3 regions of the Streptomyces sp. NPDC005963 genome follow, and region 3 is predicted to be linked to each of the others. Evidence: riboswitches for the same ligand, from Rfam matches in the RefSeq annotation. Region 3 holds a riboswitch; each other region holds the start of a gene.
What was found. Region 3 has a riboswitch for thiamine pyrophosphate ahead of ABZ348_RS27735 (thiamine ABC transporter substrate-binding protein). Riboswitches for the same ligand answer to the same signal wherever they lie in the genome.

Region 1 (5,970 bases), on a different contig from region 3:
ATATGGCCTGGGGCCCCACGGCGGTCTCCATGGCGGCGAACGCGTCGGCGTTCTCCTCGATCGGGGACACCTCAAGCGCGGGCTCGCGCGGCCCGTCGCCGCTGCCCGCCCGACGGCGACGGCTCGCCCCCGGTCCGCCGCCGATGGCCCAGCCGGTGGAGAAGCCCTTGCGGAACGAGAGCGTCACACAGGTCTGGCCGATCGCAAAGGCGATGGCACCGAGACCGATGACGGCGACGGACGACATCAACACGCCGATGACCACACCGACGAAGCCGCCGAACGCCAACAGCCGCCAGCGCAGCCGCGCCTTGTACTGCAGCAGGACCTCGCCGAGCAACCACAGCGCCACGACGCCGAAAGCGATATAGAGGACCGTCCAGCCCATGCCCGCCCCTCTCCTTCGGCCGCCGCCCCGGCTCAGGACGGGTTCGACCGGTTACGACTGCACGTGCAGTCCGAGATTCTCGTAGATTTCGAGCGTCGCAGTCGAGTTGTTGAGCGTGATGAAATGCAGACCGGGGACACCCTCGGAAAGCAACTCTGCGCAGAACTCCGTTGCGAACTCGATACCCATGGAGCGTACAGCGGTGGGATCGTCCTTGACGGAGTGGATGCGATCTTTCAGCTCGGACGGGAACGCGGCATTGCTGAGCTGAGCGAATCGATCAAGCTGCTTGACGCTCGTGACCGGCATGATCTCGGGAATGATGGGGGTGTCGCAGCCGGCCGCGGCGACCCGGTCGCGCAGTCGCAGATAGTCCTGCGGCTGCCAGAACATCTGGGTGATGGCGTAGTCGGCCCCGGCACGGCACTTGGCGACGAAGTGCTGGATGTCCGTGTCCCAGTCCTGGGAGCGGGGGTGCATCTCCGGGAAGGCTGCGACGCCGACGCAGAAGTCACCCGACTCCTTGATCAGCTGGACCAGATCGGCCGCGTACTCCACACCTTCAGGGTGCTTGATCCACTCCGCGGTGGGGTCGCCGGGCGGGTCGCCGCGGACCGCGAGGATGTTGCGGATTCCGGCGTCCGCATACTGGCCGATCATATTGCGCAGTTCGGCGATGGAGTGGTTGACCGCGGTCAGATGGGCCACCGGGGTCAGTGTGGTGTCGGAGGCGATCTGCTCGGTGGCCCGCACCGTCCCGGAGCGGGTGGAGCCGCCCGCGCCGTAGGTCACCGAGACGAAGCTGGGAGCCACCGCCTCGATCCTGCGCAGGGCGTTCCAGAGGTTGCGCTCACCCTTTTCGGTCTTGGGCGCCCAGAACTCGAACGAGTAGGAAGTCTTGCCTGTGGCGAGCAGTTCGCGCACGGTCAGTGCGCGATCCGTCCTGGTCGATGATGTTCCGAGGGCCATGCTCGCAGGCTAGCGGGGGCCAGGAAGGCAGCCCAACCGGAGTCCATCTATCGGACACACACTGTCCGTAATGAGGTAGTGGAGGTCAAAACCTGCTGCGCTCAGTGACCGCGGGCCACGATCCGTGCCCTGAGTGCAGCCGCCGCTGCCGCCGGATCGGTCGCCTCGGTGATGGCGCGGACGACGACGACCCGCCGTGCTCCCGCGTCCAACACCTCGTCGAGGTTCCCCGCGTCGATGCCCCCGATGGCGAACCAGGGCCGCTGGGTCTTGAGGGCGGCCGTGTGCCGTACGAGGTCGAGGCCGGGGGCGTGGCGCCCGGGCTTGGTGGGGGTGGGCCAGCAGGGGCCGGTGCAGAAGTAGTCCACCCCGGGCTCGACGGCCGCGGCGGCGGCTTCGGCGGCGGAGTGGGTGGAGCGACCGATGAGGGGTGCGGCACCGATGACGGCGCGGGCAGCGGGTACCGGAAGGTCTCCCTGCCCCAGATGGAGCACGTCGGCGCCGATGGCATGGGCGACGTCCGCGCGGTCGTTCACCGCGAGCAGCTTGCCGTGCCTGCGGCAGGCGTCCGCGAAGATCCGGAGGTTCTCCAACTCCGCTGCGGCTTCCATGCCCTTGTCCCGGAGTTGCACGATGTCCACGCCGCCGGAGAGGGCCGCGTCGAGGAAGTCGGGGAGGTCCCCCTGCCGGGTCCTGGCGTCGGTGCACAGATAGAGCAGGGACGCGTCCAGGGCGCGGCGCAGCGGCTCGGCGGCCACCGCCCGGGTGGACGGTTCGGACGACGGCGCATGGGTCGCGGACATAAGGATCCCCCGGAGCAGTTCGGCGGTGTGCGGCCGGGCTGGGACGTGGCCGCACACCGCGGGTGCTGTGTCGTTCGTGATGGCGCGACCTAGACGGCGAGCGCCTGCGCTCTGCGCTTCACCTCCGTGCCGCGGTTCTCGCTGAGCGCCTGTGCGGGGGTGCCCGGCAGCGACGGGTCGGGAGTGAAGAGCCACTCCAGCATCTCCGCGTCGGTGAATCCGTCGTCCCTCAGCAGGGTCAGGGTCCCGGAGAGGCCCTTCACGACCTTGTCGTCGCTGATGAAGGCGGCGGGGACGTGCAGCGCCCTGTTCTCCCCGCGGCGCACCGCGATCAGCTGGCCCTCCTTGACCAGTTGCCTCACACGGGTCACCTCGACCCCGAGCTTCTCCGCGATGTCGGGGAGGTTGAGCCAGGCGGGCACGAGGGCATCGATCTTTGCGTCAATCTCGGTCACGGGACAAGCCTGCCATCTGGGACTGTCAGCCGGTAGCCGGACCCCGGCCGTGGAGCACGTCCATCCGGGGATCCGAGGAAGGGAACCGCTGGTCAGCGCCCTGCGGAATCGCTCATTTCGATTTACTGGGAAGCGGCCTTCAGGGGGATCGACGGGTCGCCGGCGCGCTCGACGACCAGGAGCGCTCCGCTGTGGATGAGCTTGCGGCCCTGTGCCAGGTCGCGGGGCCTCCCCACGGCGAGCAGGGCGACCAGAGCTCCGCGCCGCAGCCACAGCACCGACCACTCCGGGTCAGCGGGGTCGCCCCGCCACAGGACGGTGTCCGCAGCCGCGTGGTCGCCGGCGTACTGCACGAACCGCCCGAACTGCTCGGACCAGAAGTACGGCACGGGGTCATAGGTCTGGGGTGGTGTGCCGAGTACGTCGGCGATCACGTTGGACGCGACCGTCCGGGGTCCTTGGAGTGCGTTGTCCCAGTGGTGGACGAGGAGTCGTCTGCCGTAGCGCGCGGAGGGGAAGGATGCGCAGTCGCCCACGGCGTACACGGAGGGCAGGGAGGTGCGGAGGTGCTCGTCGGCGACGATCGCGGCGTCCGCTCCGATGGCGATCCCCGAACCGGCGAGCCAGGCGGTGGCGGGGCGGGCCCCGATGCCGACGACGACGGCTCCGGCGGGGATGCGCCGCCCGTCCGCCAGGAGCACCGAGCCGTCCTCCACACCGGCGACCCGGGTACCGGTGAGCAGTTGCACTCCGCCCTGGCCGTACCAGGCGGCCATCGGGGCCGCGACCTCGGCGGGCAGCGCGCCGGCGAGGGGGAGGTCCGCGGCCTCGACCACGGTGACCGCACACCCGGCCGCCCGGGCGGCCGTGGCGAACTCGGCCCCGATCCACCCCGCACCGACGACCACGATGTCGTGCTGCCGGGCGAGGACGGGACGCAGTCGGGCCGCGTCGTCGAGCGTGCGCAGCAGATGGACGCCGGGGACGCCTTCGGTGCCCGGCAGTTCGATCGGCTCCGCGCCCGTGGCGATGACCAGGGTGTCGTAGGGGACGGGGCCGGCCTCGGTGTCCAGTTCCCGGGCGGTGGCGCGCACTCCGGTGACGTCCACGCCGAGGCGGAGTTCGATGTCCAGCGCTTCGAAGTCGACCTCGAAGGCGGAGTCCTCGGCCTTGCCGAGCAGAACCGCCTTGGACAGGGGCGGTCTGTCGTACGGCTGGTGGGGTTCGGCGCCGATCAGGGTGATCGGGCCGGTGAAGCCCTGCTCGCGCAGGGCGACGGCGGTCTGCACCCCCGCCATGCCCGCACCGACGACCGTCACGCGCTGTGTCCGCTGCTCGCTCACATGCCCACCCTAAACAGCTGACGGAACGTCAGGAAAGCAGGGCGTCTGCGGGGACCTCTTCGACCACGCTCGTACCGCTGCCCTCCTGCGACTCCCACTCCCAGGTCTCGTCCAATCTGACCCGCCCGTCGGGCAGGTCGACGACCTCGGAGACGCAGTGCCCCGACGACGTGGTCCCGTCGGCCTTGAGCTGGACGTAGCGGAAGTCGATCCGGTCATTCTCACGACTGCCGACCAGATAGCCGCGGACCACGTCGCCACCCTCGTACTCGGCCCAGATCCGACCGTCCCGCTCGTGGTACGCGAACCGGGTGCTGGTGCCCACCTGACCCGGTGCCTGATCGGCGACCGGGGCGAGGACGAGCCCGTCGAGTGACCTTGCCATGCTCCGCGCTCCCTTGCGCCTGGGGCCCACTCGGTCGCACCGGCCACGGCGGTGCGCGGCCGACCCTCTGACGCGAGTTGGGGCCGGGGGTTAGGGTGGCCACCGTAAAGCACTCGCGGGAGCCCGGACGCACCGGGCTGAGAGGGGGGCTGGCCGGCCTCCGACCGTACGAACCTGATCCGGGTCATGCCGGCGAAGGGAGGAGCTGGCCCACCGTGCCGTACGTCCCCCGCACCCGCGCCACAGCGCAGGGCGCGCACGCACCGTCCAAGAGCACCGACGTCCTCGTCGTCGGGGGCGGAATCATCGGCCTCGCCACCGCCTGGCGAACCGCCCAACACGGTCTGGGCGTCGCCGTCGTCGATCCTGCACCGGGCGGTGGAGCGGCCCAGGTGGCGGCGGGAATGCTCGCCGCCGTCACCGAACTCCACTACGGCGAGCAGACCCTGCTCGCCCTCAATCTGGAATCCGCGCAGCGCTACCCGGACTTCACCGCCGAACTGGAGGAGTGCAGCGGCCAGGAGGTCGGCTACCGCCCCTGCGGCACCCTGGCGGTGGCGCTCGACAGCGACGACCGGGCCCATCTGCGGGAGCTCCACGCCCTTCAGCAGCGCTCCGGCCTGGACTCCCAGTGGCTCTCGGGCCGCGAATGCCGACGTCTCGAACCGATGCTCGCCCCCGGCGTACGCGGCGGACTGCGGGTGGACGGCGACCACCAGGTCGACCCGCGACGGCTCACCTCGGCGTTGCTCACCGCCTGCGAACGCGCCGGCGTGGTCTTCCACCGCGACTGGGCGCAGTCCCTCACCGTGCGCGGTGACCGGGCGGTGGGCGTGCGGCTCGCCGACGGGCAAGAGGTCCGCGCCGAACAGACCGTACTCGCCGGCGGCAGCTTCAGCAGGGAGCTGGACGGGGTGCCGCCGCACGTGCTGCCCCCGGTACGACCGGTCAAGGGCCAGGTCCTGCGCCTCCGGGTGCCTGCCGCCTTCGCCCCCTTCCTGTCCCGGACCGTACGGGCGGTCGTGCGGGGCGGCTCCGTCTACCTGGTGCCGCGGCAGGACGGCGAACTGGTCGTCGGGGCCACCAGCGAGGAGCTGGGGTGGGACACCACGGTCACCGCGGGAGGCGTCTACGAACTGCTGCGCGACGCCCATGAACTGGTCCCCGGCATCACCGAACTGCCCCTCGTCGAGACCAGGGCCGGACTGCGCCCCGGCACCCCGGACAACGCCCCCCTCCTCGGCCCGACCGCGCTGCCCGGCCTGCTGCTCGCCACGGGGCACTACCGCAATGGCGTCCTACTCACCCCGCTGACCGCCGATGCGATGGCTTCGGTGCTCGTCCGCGGCGTACTGCCCGACGAGGCGCTCCCCTTCACCCCGCACCGTTTCGCACCCCTCGCCCAGGAGCACTCCGCATGAACACTCACCCCGTGGCGGTGTCCATCAACGGCGAAAGGCGCGAAGTCTCCGCCGGAACCACCCTGGGCGCCCTGGTCGCCGAGCTCACCGCCGCCCCGACGGGCGTCGCGGCAGCGGTGAACGAGACCGTGGTGCCCCGTAGCCGCTGGGAGCTGACCCTCCTCGACGACGGAGACCGCATCGAAGTGCTCACCGCTGTTCAGGGA
Region 2 (5,970 bases), on a different contig from region 3:
GACCCAAGTGCAGGCGGCAGAGGAGCCGGACGAGTTGCCCGACGAGGTGGCCCGCGCCAAGGACGCCTGGCGCCACGCCCTGCTGGAACGCGGCATCCTGCCCTTCCTCCAGGCGACCTTGAACGATCCGAGCGCCGACCCCGCCTCCACCGCACCGCCACGCCCCCTGGGCCGCATCCCCAAGGTGGGATACAGCGGACCGGACTACTCCAGTCCCAGCGAAGGCGCGACCAAGGGGCAGCGCCCCACCTTCACCAGTCCCGACTTCTCCAGCCCTGATTTCGGCGGTCCGGAGCACCAACCGGACTGACCGTCCGCTCCGATGGTCCGTGCGGGATGCGGACCATCGGACTCAGGGCCCGGCGTCTCCACGGGCCGGTGAAACGGCCGGTCCCGTGGAGACGCTCCGGGCAGGGGGCCCAGGATCGGTTCGGCAACGGGCGCCCCGGCCGGCACCGCCCACGAGCCCAGGAGCCACGAGCCCACGAGCCCACGAGCCCACGAGCCCACGAGCCCACGGGATGGTCCTCCCACGGACGAGCAGTGCCGTACGTGCCGGAGTCAGCCCGCGGTTCGATCAGTCGGCCATGGGCAGATACACCCGATTGCCACTGGCTGCGAACTCCTTCGACTTCTGGAGCATCCCCGCGGAGACCTCCTCGTCGGTCTTTTGTGCTTGATCGCCGCCGAACTGCTCATTGATGCTGCGGCTGATCTTCATCGAGCAGAACTTGGGGCCGCACATGGAGCAGAAATGGGCGGTCTTCGCCGGTTCGGCCGGCAGCGTCTCGTCGTGGAACTCCCTTGCGGTATCCGGATCGAGCGCCAAATTGAACTGGTCTTCCCAACGGAACTCAAAACGGGCATCGGATAGCGCGTCGTCCCATTCCTGGGCACCCGGATGTCCCTTGGCGAGATCGGCGGCATGTGCGGCGATCTTGTAGGTGATCACCCCGGTCTTCACATCGTCTCGATTCGGCAGACCGAGATGCTCCTTGGGCGTGACGTAACACAGCATCGCCGTGCCCCACCAAGCGATCATCGCCGCTCCGATTCCGGAGGTGATGTGGTCATAGGCAGGCGCCACATCGGTCGTGAGCGGACCTAGCGTGTAGAAGGGGGCCTCCTCGCAGACCTCCTGCTGCAGATCGATGTTCTCCTTGATCTTGTGCATGGGGACGTGACCCGGGCCTTCGATCATCGTCTGCACCTGGAACCGCTTGGCGATCCGGTTGAGCTCGCCCAGGGTCTGCAACTCCGCGAACTGTGCCTCGTCGTTGGCGTCGGCGATCGACCCGGGCCGCAGACCGTCGCCGAGCGAGTAGGTGACGTCGTAGGCGGCGAGGATCTCGCACAGTTCCTCGAAGTTCTCGTAGAGGAACGATTCCTTGTGGTGTGCCAGGCACCAGGCAGCCATGATCGATCCGCCGCGGGAGACGATGCCCGTCTTGCGCCGCGCGGTCAGGGGCACGTACCGCAACAGCACCCCGGCGTGGACGGTCATGTAGTCCACGCCCTGCTCAGCCTGCTCGATGACCGTGTCCTTGTAGATCTCCCAGTTCAGCTCCTCGGCCCGGCCGTCGACCTTCTCCAGGGCCTGGTAGAGCGGAACCGTCCCGATCGGTACCGGGGAGTTCCGGAGCACCCACTCCCGGGTGGTGTGGATGTTGCGTCCGGTGGACAGGTCCATGACCGTGTCGGCGCCCCAACGCGTCGCCCAGGTCATCTTGTCCACCTCCTCCTCGATGGAGGAGGTGACCGCGGAGTTGCCGATGTTAGCGTTGACCTTCACCAGGAACCGCTTGCCGATGATCATCGGCTCGATCTCCGGGTGGTTGACGTTGGCGGGCAGCACCGCCCGACCTGCGGCGATCTCCTCCCGTACGACCTCGGGGGAAACGTTCTCGCGGATGGCGACGTACTCCATCTCCGGAGTGATCTCCCCGCGGCGCGCGTACGCGAGTTGCGTCACCGGCTGCCCGTCGCGCCCCCGGCGGGGCTGACGCGGGCGACCGGGGAAGACCGCGTCGAGATTCCTCAGCCCACCGCGCGGCGAAGTGTGCTTGAGTCCGTCGTCCTCGGGGCGGGCCGGCCGGCCCGCGTACTCCTCCGTGTCCCCCCGGGCGATGATCCAGTTCTCCCGGAGCGGCGCCAGTCCTCGTCGTACGTCGGTGTCGACTACGGGATCGGTGTACGGGCCGGACGTGTCGTACAGCGTGACGTCCTTCCCGTTGGTGAGGTGCACCTGTCGAACGGGCACCCGGAGGTCGGGGCGCGAGCCCTCGACGTACCCCTTGTGCCAGCCCGGCTTCCGCCCGGCCGGCGCGGCGGATTCGATGGAGTCGCCCGGCTCGGTGGATCCGACCTGGTCGACGGCGCGCGTGCGTGCATCCTGAACGGTCATGAGACCTACTCCCTACGCCGGCATTACCCGGTAACAGGTTCGGCGGTCGACGCAGCGGTTTCCGTCACTGCCGTGCTGGCTGCGGCCAGTCGGCTCTACGGAGGTCAGCGCCCTCTCAGCCCGGTGCTCCGAGCTCCCGCGTGTGCAAAGGTGCCACCACGCTAGCGCCCTTTCTGGCGCGCTGAACAGAGGCCCCGTGCCGTTCTTGCGATGATCGGTCGGTGACCTCTTCGCCGTCCGACCCCCAGCAAGGGCCCGATCCCCAGTGGAGACCGCTCTCTCCGGAGTCCCACCGTCCGCCGCGGGAGTCGACGGAGCACTCGCAGGAGACCCCGGAATCCCCCCGGAATCCCGGCCCGCCGCGTCAGCGGCCGATGCCCGCATGGCCCGAACCGCAGGGCCAACCCCCGGGCCCCGCCGACAGCTCGGCGGACGTTTCCGAACGCCCGTCCGCCCAGGGCGGTTACGGCGCCTCCCGGGGCCCGTCGTACGTCCCTGATCCGCAGGGCCACCACCACAGGCAACCGGACGCGCCGCTCCCGGACTGGTCGGACTCCCACGAGCCCCACCAGACCACCGGGCGGACCTCCGCGCCCGTCCAGCCACCCTCGCCCGTCCAACCGTCCACGCCCGTCCAACCGTCCGCTCACGACCACGGTTCGGGGCACGACCACGGTTCAGGCCACGACCACCCCCGGAGCCGCTCCTCCCCCGCCCCTCCGTCCGGCCACTCCCACGGGCACTCACACAGCCACGGCCCCGCCATGCCCGTCTCGCGGCACCTCCGCAAGGTGATCGCCGCCGTGTTGATTCCCTTCGCCACGGCCGTCGTCGTGGGACTGGTCATGCTCTGGCCCGGCTCCGCACCCGGTCACGAACGCACCGGCGTCGGGTTCGACCGACAGACCGAGCAGGCGAGGGTGGCCAGCGTGCAGCGGGTCGACTGCAAGGACGTCAACGTCGCCGTGGTGCCTCCGACGGGAGACACCAGCACCCCCGAAGGACGGGAGGCGGTCAACTCCCAGCAGGGCCAGTGCAAGAAGGCGAAGATCGAGATCACCAGCGGCAAGGACATGGGGCGCGTCTTCACCGAGGTCATCCAGCCGGATGCCTCACGGCAGTTGGAGCAGGGTCAAGAAGTGGTGGTGGCGTACGCTCCGGACGCTCCGCGCGATCTCCAGTACGCGGTCATCGATGTGAACCGCAGCTTCCCGATGACCCTGCTCGCCGGCATCTTCGCCCTCGCGGTCGTGCTCGTGGGACGGATGCGCGGGGTGATGGCCCTGGTTGCGCTGGTCATCTCCTTCGCCGTCCTCACCCTGTTCATCCTCCCCGCCATCCTGGCCGGGTCCAATCCGCTGATCGTCGCAGTGGTAGGGGCGAGTGCGATCATGCTGGTCGCCCTCTATCTGTGCCACGGGTTGACCGCCCGCACGTCGGTCGCCGTCCTCGGCACCCTGATCTCGCTCCTGCTGATCGGTCTGCTCGGATCGCTCTACATCGGCTGGGCGCACCTCAGTGGCAACACGGACGACAACACCGGTCTGATCCACGGGCTGTACCCCCACATCGACATGAGCGGGCTCCTCCTGGCCGGTGTCATCATCGGCTCCCTCGGAGTGCTCGACGACGTCACGGTGACCCAGACGTCAGCGGTCTGGGAGTTGCACCAGGCGGATCCCAAAATGGGCCCCCGGGCGCTGTACCGCGCCGGGATCCGGATTGGGCGCGACCACATCGCCTCCGTGGTGAACACGCTGGTGCTGGCCTACGCGGGCGCGGCGCTGCCCCTCCTGCTGCTCTTCTCGATCGCCCAGAGCAGTGTGGGCACCGTCGCCAACAGCGAACTGGTGGCGGAGGAGATCGTCCGGACACTGATCGGATCGATCGGTCTGGTGGCCTCCGTTCCGGTAACCACGGCGCTCGCGGCCCTGGTGGTCTCATCCGACCGCCCGGCAGCGGGCGGAGACGGAGGTACGGAGAGGGGCGGCGGTGTTCCCGGCGGGCTGGGCGCTCCCCGCACGGCCGGGGACGGCACGGCCGAGGCCACAGGGCGGCGCAACGAGGGCGTAAGCGGGGCTTTGGGACGCGGGGGCAAGGGACGACGTCGCAAGAAGTAGTTCCGGAGCCGGGGCGGGCAACCCTTCGGGGTCGGGCACGCGCGGTCCCGAAGGGGAGGCGTCGGGGTTCCGCTGTGCCCCGCCGCCCTCCACAGGCCGTCAGCCGGCGTTCTCCTCGGCCAGGATCTCCTGGAGGGCCTTGTCCAGATTCCCTTCGAAGTCCCCGAAGGTTCGCTCCTGTCCCAGTGGCACCAACTTGTCGGTGCGGTCGAGGAAGGCCACCACCGGCGCCGTGCTCACGTGGAACAAGGCCCGGTCCGCGCCCACTTGGAGCCGAATGGCGATGTCGGCCAACTCCTCGGGGCCGGTGGGGCCGATGTGCACATCACCGTCACCGCTGGGACCCAGCACCCCGTCCAGTAGGAGATCCCTACTGAAGACCCAGGTCACAGGCGCGTCTCCAGGCAGATGAAAGGTCATCCGCAGAGCGTAGGGATCGTCCGTCGCATACCGGAGCTCCACCGGAATCCGGAACGACAGCTCCTCGGAGACAAGAAAACTCATCAAGACCTCGGCCTGGACCGACTCGCGCATCGTCTACCCCGCAGTGAATGAAACCCGCTGAAAGCCTGCCGAAAACGGCCAGGAATGATCCCCCTGGCGCTCTTGCCGTAATCGTGCTGCACACGCTAGAGGACTACAAGGAGTGATTTTTCAGATACTGATAGAGAAGGTCAGCGCGTCGCGCAGCTCACTGACTCCGCTGCGTAGCTGTTCGACCACGGGGAGCAGGCGTTCCTTTTGGTGGAGGGGTAGAGAAATGGCCATCGCGGCTGCACCGGACCCGACCGTCAGGGGGATGGCCGCGCACACCGTGCCCAGGGCGTACTCCTGACGCTCCACCACCGGTTGCGTACGGCCCGTCGCAGCGAGCCGCTCGACGAGTGCACGGCGATCGGGGACCGAGTACCGCGTGACGGGTTGCACGGGATGGCGGTCGAGGTGGTCGCCGAGTGCGGCGTCGTCGAGTTGGCTCAGGAGGCACTGCCCGACGGCGTGGGCGTGCCCGGTCTCCCGGAAGTTCGCCCACTCGGCGACGGCCGGCGCATGGGGACTGTCCGCGTACGCGACCAACTCGATCTCGCCCTCGCGGTACTGGGCGAAGTAGACGGGGACGCCCAGCACGTCACGCCAGTGGTTGAGGGACTCCTCAAGCTTGATGCGACGATTCTGCACGGCACCGCCGACCGCGAGGCGTTCCACCGCGTCACCGAGGACGAACACGCCCTTCTCCCTGAGCAGATATCCCTCGTGGGTCAGGGTGCGCAGCAGATGGTAGGCGGTGGGAAGGGGAATGCCCGCTTCCCTCGCCAGTTGTTTGGCGGGCGCACCGTCCCGATGGGAGGCGGCGGCCTCCAACAGCCGAAGGGCCCGCTGCACCGAAGTGATCAGCGTTGGGGCAGCGTGCGGAGCTGTGGCCATAGGTCAACCCCCAGGCATGGTGAC
Region 3 (5,970 bases):
CGGATGACCGAGCCGCCCGACGGCTACCTCAAGGACGTGACCGCGGGGGTCTTCGCCGCCTTCTACGTCCCCTTCCTCGCGACCTTCGTCGCGCTGATGCTCACCGCCGACGACGGCGCCAAGCGGGTCCTGACCTTCCTGGTGCTCACCATCGTCAGCGACACCGGTGCGTACGCCGTGGGCTGGCGGTTCGGCAAGAACAAGCTGGCGCCGCGCATCAGTCCCGGCAAGACCCGCGAGGGCCTGCTGGGCGCGGTCGGCTTCGCGATGGTCGCCGGTGCGCTGTGCATGCAGTTCCTGGTCGACGGCGGTGCCTGGTGGCAGGGGCTGCTGCTGGGGCTCGCGGTCGCGGTCAGCGCCACCCTCGGTGACCTCGGCGAGTCGATGATCAAGAGGGACCTCGGCATCAAGGACATGGGCACGCTCCTGCCGGGGCACGGCGGGATCATGGACCGGCTCGATTCGCTGTTGCCGACGGCTCCGGTGGTGTGGTTGCTCCTGGTCCTCTTCGTCGGCTCGGGCTGAGCCCAGGCGCTCCAGGGGTACCGCCCAGGCCACGGGACGGGTCGTACGGCAGCGCCGACGGCTTCGACTCGTGGCCGCTGTGTTCCTGGGGCGCGGCACTCGTGGCCGTGCCACGCGGAGTGAGCGGAGTGACGGGGAGGGGCGATCCGGCGACGGCGGAGCGGTCGGCTGCGTACCCGTTACCCTGGAAGGGCGTGCCGCTCAAGCAGCGGCGCGCCCTTTCGGCCCCGCAGCCCCGGGGCGGCCCGTTGCGGCCCCTGGGCGGGTCGCACCACACCGTTGTCGGCTCCGCCCCCGCGGAGGCTGCCCGGTCTCGTCTCACTGAGGAGTTACCGCTCATGGCCCCCGCCCCGGGAGAGCTCACTTTCGTTGCACCTCGCGGAGCCAAGAAGCCCCCGCGGCACCTCGCCGACCTCTCGCCCGCCGAGCGGAAGGAAGCCGTCGCGGCCATCGGTGAGAAGCCGTTCCGTGCCAAGCAGCTCTCGCAGCACTACTTCGCCCGGTACGCGCACGACCCGGCCCAGTGGACCGACATCCCCGCCGCCGCGCGGGAGAAGCTCGCCTCCGAACTGCTGCCCGATCTGATGTCCGTCGTGCGCCACATCTCCTGTGACGAGGACACCACCCGCAAGACCCTGTGGCGGCTGCACGACGGGACGCTGGTGGAGTCGGTGCTGATGCGCTACCCGGACCGGGTGACCATGTGCATCTCCTCACAGGCCGGCTGTGGCATGAACTGTCCGTTCTGCGCGACAGGACAGGCCGGCCTCGATCGCAATCTGTCCACGGCCGAGATCGTCCACCAGATCGTGGACGGAATGCGCGCCCTGCGGGACGGGGAGGTCCCCGGCGGTCCGGCGCGGCTGTCCAACATCGTGTTCATGGGGATGGGCGAGCCGCTCGCCAACTACAAGCGGGTCGTCGGCGCGATCCGTCGGCTCACGGATCCGGAGCCGGACGGGCTCGGCATCTCCCAGCGCGGGATCACCGTGTCGACCGTCGGTCTGGTGCCGGCGATGCTGCGCTTCGCCGACGAGGGCTTCAAGTGCCGTCTCGCCGTCTCGCTGCACGCGCCCGACGACGAACTGCGCGACACCCTCGTTCCCGTCAACACCCGCTGGAAGGTCCGTGAGGTCCTCGACGCCGCTTGGGAGTACGCGGAGAAGTCCGGCCGTCGGGTCTCCATCGAGTACGCGCTGATCCGGGACATCAACGACCAGGCGTGGCGCGGTGACCTCCTCGGCCGGTTGCTGAAGAACAAGCGGGTCCACGTCAATCTGATCCCGCTGAACCCGACCCCGGGCTCCAAGTGGACCGCTTCGCGGCCCGAGGACGAGCGGGCCTTCGTCAACGCGATCGCCGCGCACGGGGTGCCCGTGACCGTCCGGGACACCCGGGGGCAGGAGATCGACGGCGCGTGCGGTCAGCTGGCGGCAGCCGAGCGCTGAGTGCCTTGTGGGGGTTCAGGGGTTTTGTCGGCCCCGGGGCCTCTGCCGTCGAGGACCCCTGCCGTCGAGGGGTGTGGACCTTGTAAGGTGTGCCTCGTACATCTGCATATATCCGACAGGGGAGCGCCACAGCGCTGAGAGTGCGGTTTGAGAAGACCGCAGACCCTCTGAACCTCGCCCAGGTCATTCTGGGTAGGGAGTTCGGACACCACTCAAGCTGTTGCGCCCTGCCCGAATTCCTCGTGCGCCTCGTGCGCGGGGAGCGGGTGGGGCCGCGTCTCTTCCTGGCCACCCCCAGGAGGAATTCTCAGTGAACACCATCAAGAAGGCCACGGTCACCGCGCTGGCCGCGGCGCTGGGCGTCACCGCGCTCGCCGCCTGCGGCACCGACGGGGACACCGAGGACGCCGGGTCCTCGGGCAAGCCGTCCAAGACGGTCACCCTGGTCACCCACGATTCGTTCGCCGTGTCCGACGCCGTACTGGCCGACTTCACCAAGCAGTCCGGATACAAGGTGAAGATCCTCAAGAGCGGGGACGCCGGTACCGCGCTCAACAAGGAGATCCTCACCAAGGGCTCCCCGCAGGGCGACGTCTTCTTCGGCGTCGACAACACCCTGCTCTCCCGCGCCCTAGACAAGGGGCTGTTCACCGGATACCGGGCCAAGGGCCTGGACCAGGTGAGCGCCGAAGTCCAACTGGACAAGGGCGAGCACCGCGTCACCCCGGTCGACACCGGGGACATCTGCGTCAACTACGACAAGAAGTACTTCGCCGACAAGAAGCTGGCGCCCCCGGTCACCTTCGACGACCTGGTCAAGCCCGAGTACAAGAACCTGCTCGTCGTCGAGAACGCGGCCACCTCGTCGCCCGGCCTCGGCTTCCTCCTCGGCACGGTCGCCCAGTACGGCGAAGACCAGTGGACCGGGTACTGGAAGAAGCTCAAGGCCAATGGCGTCAAGGTCGTCGACGGCTGGGACCAGGCGTACAACGAAGAGTTCTCCGGCTCGGCCGGTGGCAAGAAGGCGAAGGCCGATCGTCCGCTCGTCGTCTCCTACGCCTCAAGCCCGCCGGTGGAGGTCCTCTACTCCAAGCCCCAGCCCACGACGGCCCCTACCGGTGTCGCCACCGGCACCTGCTTCCGTCAGATCGAGTTCGCCGGGCTGCTGAACGGCGCCAAGAACGAGGCGGGCGGCAAGGCGCTGCTGGACTTCATGGTCTCCAAGACGTTCCAGGAGGACATGCCGCTGAACATGTTCGTCAATCCGGTCCTCAAGGGCGCCAAGCTCCCCGAGCTGTTCACCACCTTCGGCGAGGTCATCGACGCTCCGAAGACCGTCGCACCCGACACCATCGCCAAGAACCGGGAGCAGTGGATCCAGACGTGGTCCTCGCTCGTCGTGAAGTAGCACGGACCGGCCGTCGGACCGAGCTGCGGGCCACCGCCGCGCGGCTCGGTCTGATGGCCCTGCCCGTCACCTTCTTCGCCGTCTTCTTCGCCTACCCGGTCGCCGCCATCGTCGGCCGGGGGCTCAGGGACGGCGGAGCGTGGCAGTTCGCCCGGATCGGCGAGGTCATCGGCCGTGACGACCTCCAGCGGGTGCTCTGGTTCACCACCTGGCAGGCGCTCGCCTCCACCGCGCTCACCCTGCTCGTCGCGCTGCCCGGGGCCTATGTGTTCGCCCGGCTGGAATTCCCCGGCAAACGGCTGCTGCGAGCGGCGGTGACCGTGCCGTTCGTGCTGCCCACGGTCGTCGTCGGCACCGCCTTCCTCGCCCTGGTGGGCCGCGGCGGACCGCTGGACGAACTGTGGGGCGTTCGGCTGGACGCCACCGTCTGGGCCATCCTGCTCGCCCACGTCTTCTTCAACTACGCCGTCGTCGTCAGGACCGTCGGCGGGCTCTGGTCCCAGCTCGACCCCCGGCAGGAGGAGGCCGCGCGGGTGCTGGGAGCCGGGCGCATCGCGGCCTGGCGGCAGGTGACCCTGCCCGCACTGACGCCCGCCCTGGCCGCAGCGGCCCTGATGGTCTTCCTCTTCACCTTCACCTCCTTCGGCGTCGTACAGATCCTCGGCGGACCCTCCTACGCCACGCTGGAAGTGGAGATCTACCGGCAGACCGCGCAGCTGCTGGACCTGAGAACGGCGGCGGTGCTCACGATGGTGCAGTTCGTCGCGGTCGGTGCCGTCCTCGCCGTGCACGCCCGGACCCTGCGCCGCCGAGAGAGCACCTTGCGGCTGGTGGATCCGGCACGCACCGCCAGGCCGCCGCGCGGCAGGGGCCAGTGGACCCTGCTCGGCGTGGTGCTCACCACCGTCGCCCTCTTGCTCATCGCCCCGCTCGCGGTGCTGGTGGAACGCTCCCTCGATACCCCGGGCGGCTATGGATTCGACTACTACCGGGCGTTGGGCGACCTCGACGACAGCGGGTCCGCCTTCCTCGTTCCGCCGATCGAAGCGGTCTGGAACTCGCTCCAGTACGCGCTGGCCGCGACCGGCATCGCCGTACTCATCGGCGGACTCGCGGCTGCCGCGCTCACCAGACGGGCGGGTCGGCTGGTCCGGGGCTTCGACGCACTGCTGATGCTGCCGCTCGGTGTCTCCGCGGTGACCGTCGGCTTCGGCTTCCTGATCACCCTGGACGAGCCGCCCCTGGACCTCAGAGCTTCCTGGATCCTGGTGCCGCTGGCCCAGGCCCTGGTCGGAGTCCCCTTCGTGGTACGGATCATGCTGCCGGTCCTCCGGGCCGTCGACGGGCGGCTGCGCGAGGCGGCGGCGGTGCTCGGTGCCTCTCCGCTCCGGGTGTGGCGCGAGGTCGACTTCCCCATGGTGCGGCGGGCGGTGCTGATCGCTGCCGGCTTCGCGTTCGCCGTCTCCCTGGGCGAGTTCGGAGCCACCGTGTTCATCGCCCGGCCCGACCACCCCACCCTGCCCGTCGCGGTGGCACGGCTGATCGGACGGCCAGGAGAGCTGAACTACGGCCAGGCCATGGCGCTGAGCACGATCCTGATGGCCGTGTGCGCGACCGCGCTGCTACTGCTGGAGCGGACCCGGGTCCGCAACACCTCCGGAGAATTCTGATGGCCCCGACCGATCCGCTGCTCCGCCTCGATGACGTGACCGTCCGCTTCGGCTCGCGCGCCGTGCTCGACGCGGTACGTCTGGACGTCGTCGCGCACGAGATCGTCTGTGTCCTCGGTCCCAGCGGCAGCGGGAAGTCGACGCTGTTGCGTGTGGTCGCCGGACTCCAGCACGCCGATGCCGGGCGGGTGCTCCTTTCGGGAGCCGACCAGGGTGGCGTCCCGGTGCACCGACGCGGTGTCGGGCTGATGTTCCAGGACCACCAGCTCTTTCCGCAACGGGACGTCGGCGGCAACCTGGCCTTCGGGCTGCGGATGCACGGCGCCACGAAGGCCGAACAACAGCGACGGGTCACCGAGTTGCTGGAGCTGGTGGGACTGCCCGGCGCCCAGCGGCGGGCGATCTCCTCCCTCTCCGGTGGTGAGCAGCAGCGGGTCGCCCTGGCCAGGGCGCTCGCCCCCGAGCCGCGGCTGTTGATGCTGGACGAGCCTCTCGGGCAGTTGGACCGGGGATTGCGGGAGCGGCTCGTCATCGAACTGCGGGAGCTGTTCGGGCGGTTGGGCACCACCGTCCTCGCCGTCACCCACGACCAGGGCGAGGCGTTCGCGCTCGCCGACCGGGTGGTGGTCATGCACGAAGGGCGCATCGCCCAGACGGGTGCGCCGCTGGAGGTCTGGCAGCGCCCGGCCGATGAGTTCGTCGCCCGGTTCCTCGGCTTCGACAATGTCGTCCCGGCCACCGTCAGCGGCACGGTCGCCCGTACGTCGTGGGGGAAGGTCCCCGTTCCTGACGGCTCGGCACAGGGCGAGCAGCGGCTGTTGGTGCGACCTGCGGGGGTGCGCATCGGGGCGCCCGAGGACGGTGTGCGCTGTCGTGTGGAGGGTCGGACGTTCCGCGGCAGCCGGGTGGCGGTACGGCT

Region 1: another riboswitch for thiamine pyrophosphate. It lies ahead of thiO (glycine oxidase ThiO); the one in region 3 lies ahead of ABZ348_RS27735 (thiamine ABC transporter substrate-binding protein).
Region 2: another riboswitch for thiamine pyrophosphate. It lies ahead of thiC (phosphomethylpyrimidine synthase ThiC); the one in region 3 lies ahead of ABZ348_RS27735 (thiamine ABC transporter substrate-binding protein).

Annotation. Positions count from the first base shown of each region.
Region 1 is NZ_JBEXVD010000004.1:321,070-327,039, forward strand. It holds gene ABZ348_RS09270 (hypothetical protein) at 1-388, opposite strand, end outside; gene metF (methylenetetrahydrofolate reductase [NAD(P)H]) at 440-1,357, opposite strand; gene thiE (thiamine phosphate synthase) at 1,459-2,160, opposite strand; gene ABZ348_RS09285 (Rv2175c family DNA-binding protein) at 2,250-2,615, opposite strand; gene ABZ348_RS09290 (FAD-dependent oxidoreductase) at 2,738-3,913, opposite strand; gene ABZ348_RS09295 (hypothetical protein) at 3,987-4,343, opposite strand; TPP riboswitch at 4,449-4,562, shown strand; gene thiO (glycine oxidase ThiO) at 4,559-5,764, shown strand; gene thiS (sulfur carrier protein ThiS) at 5,761-5,970, shown strand, end outside.
Region 2 is NZ_JBEXVD010000005.1:176,358-182,327, reverse strand. It holds gene ABZ348_RS10390 (hypothetical protein) at 1-310, shown strand, start outside; gene thiC (phosphomethylpyrimidine synthase ThiC) at 578-2,404, opposite strand; TPP riboswitch at 2,397-2,554, opposite strand; gene ABZ348_RS10380 (YibE/F family protein) at 3,169-4,524, shown strand; gene ABZ348_RS10375 (SsgA family sporulation/cell division regulator) at 4,624-5,058, opposite strand; gene ABZ348_RS10370 (helix-turn-helix domain-containing protein) at 5,179-5,946, opposite strand.
Region 3 is NZ_JBEXVD010000026.1:38,196-44,165, reverse strand. It holds gene ABZ348_RS27745 (phosphatidate cytidylyltransferase) at 1-525, shown strand, start outside; gene rlmN (23S rRNA (adenine(2503)-C(2))-methyltransferase RlmN) at 864-1,973, shown strand; TPP riboswitch at 2,081-2,190, shown strand; gene ABZ348_RS27735 (thiamine ABC transporter substrate-binding protein) at 2,284-3,381, shown strand; gene ABZ348_RS27730 (iron ABC transporter permease) at 3,357-5,051, shown strand; gene ABZ348_RS27725 (ABC transporter ATP-binding protein) at 5,051-5,970, shown strand, end outside.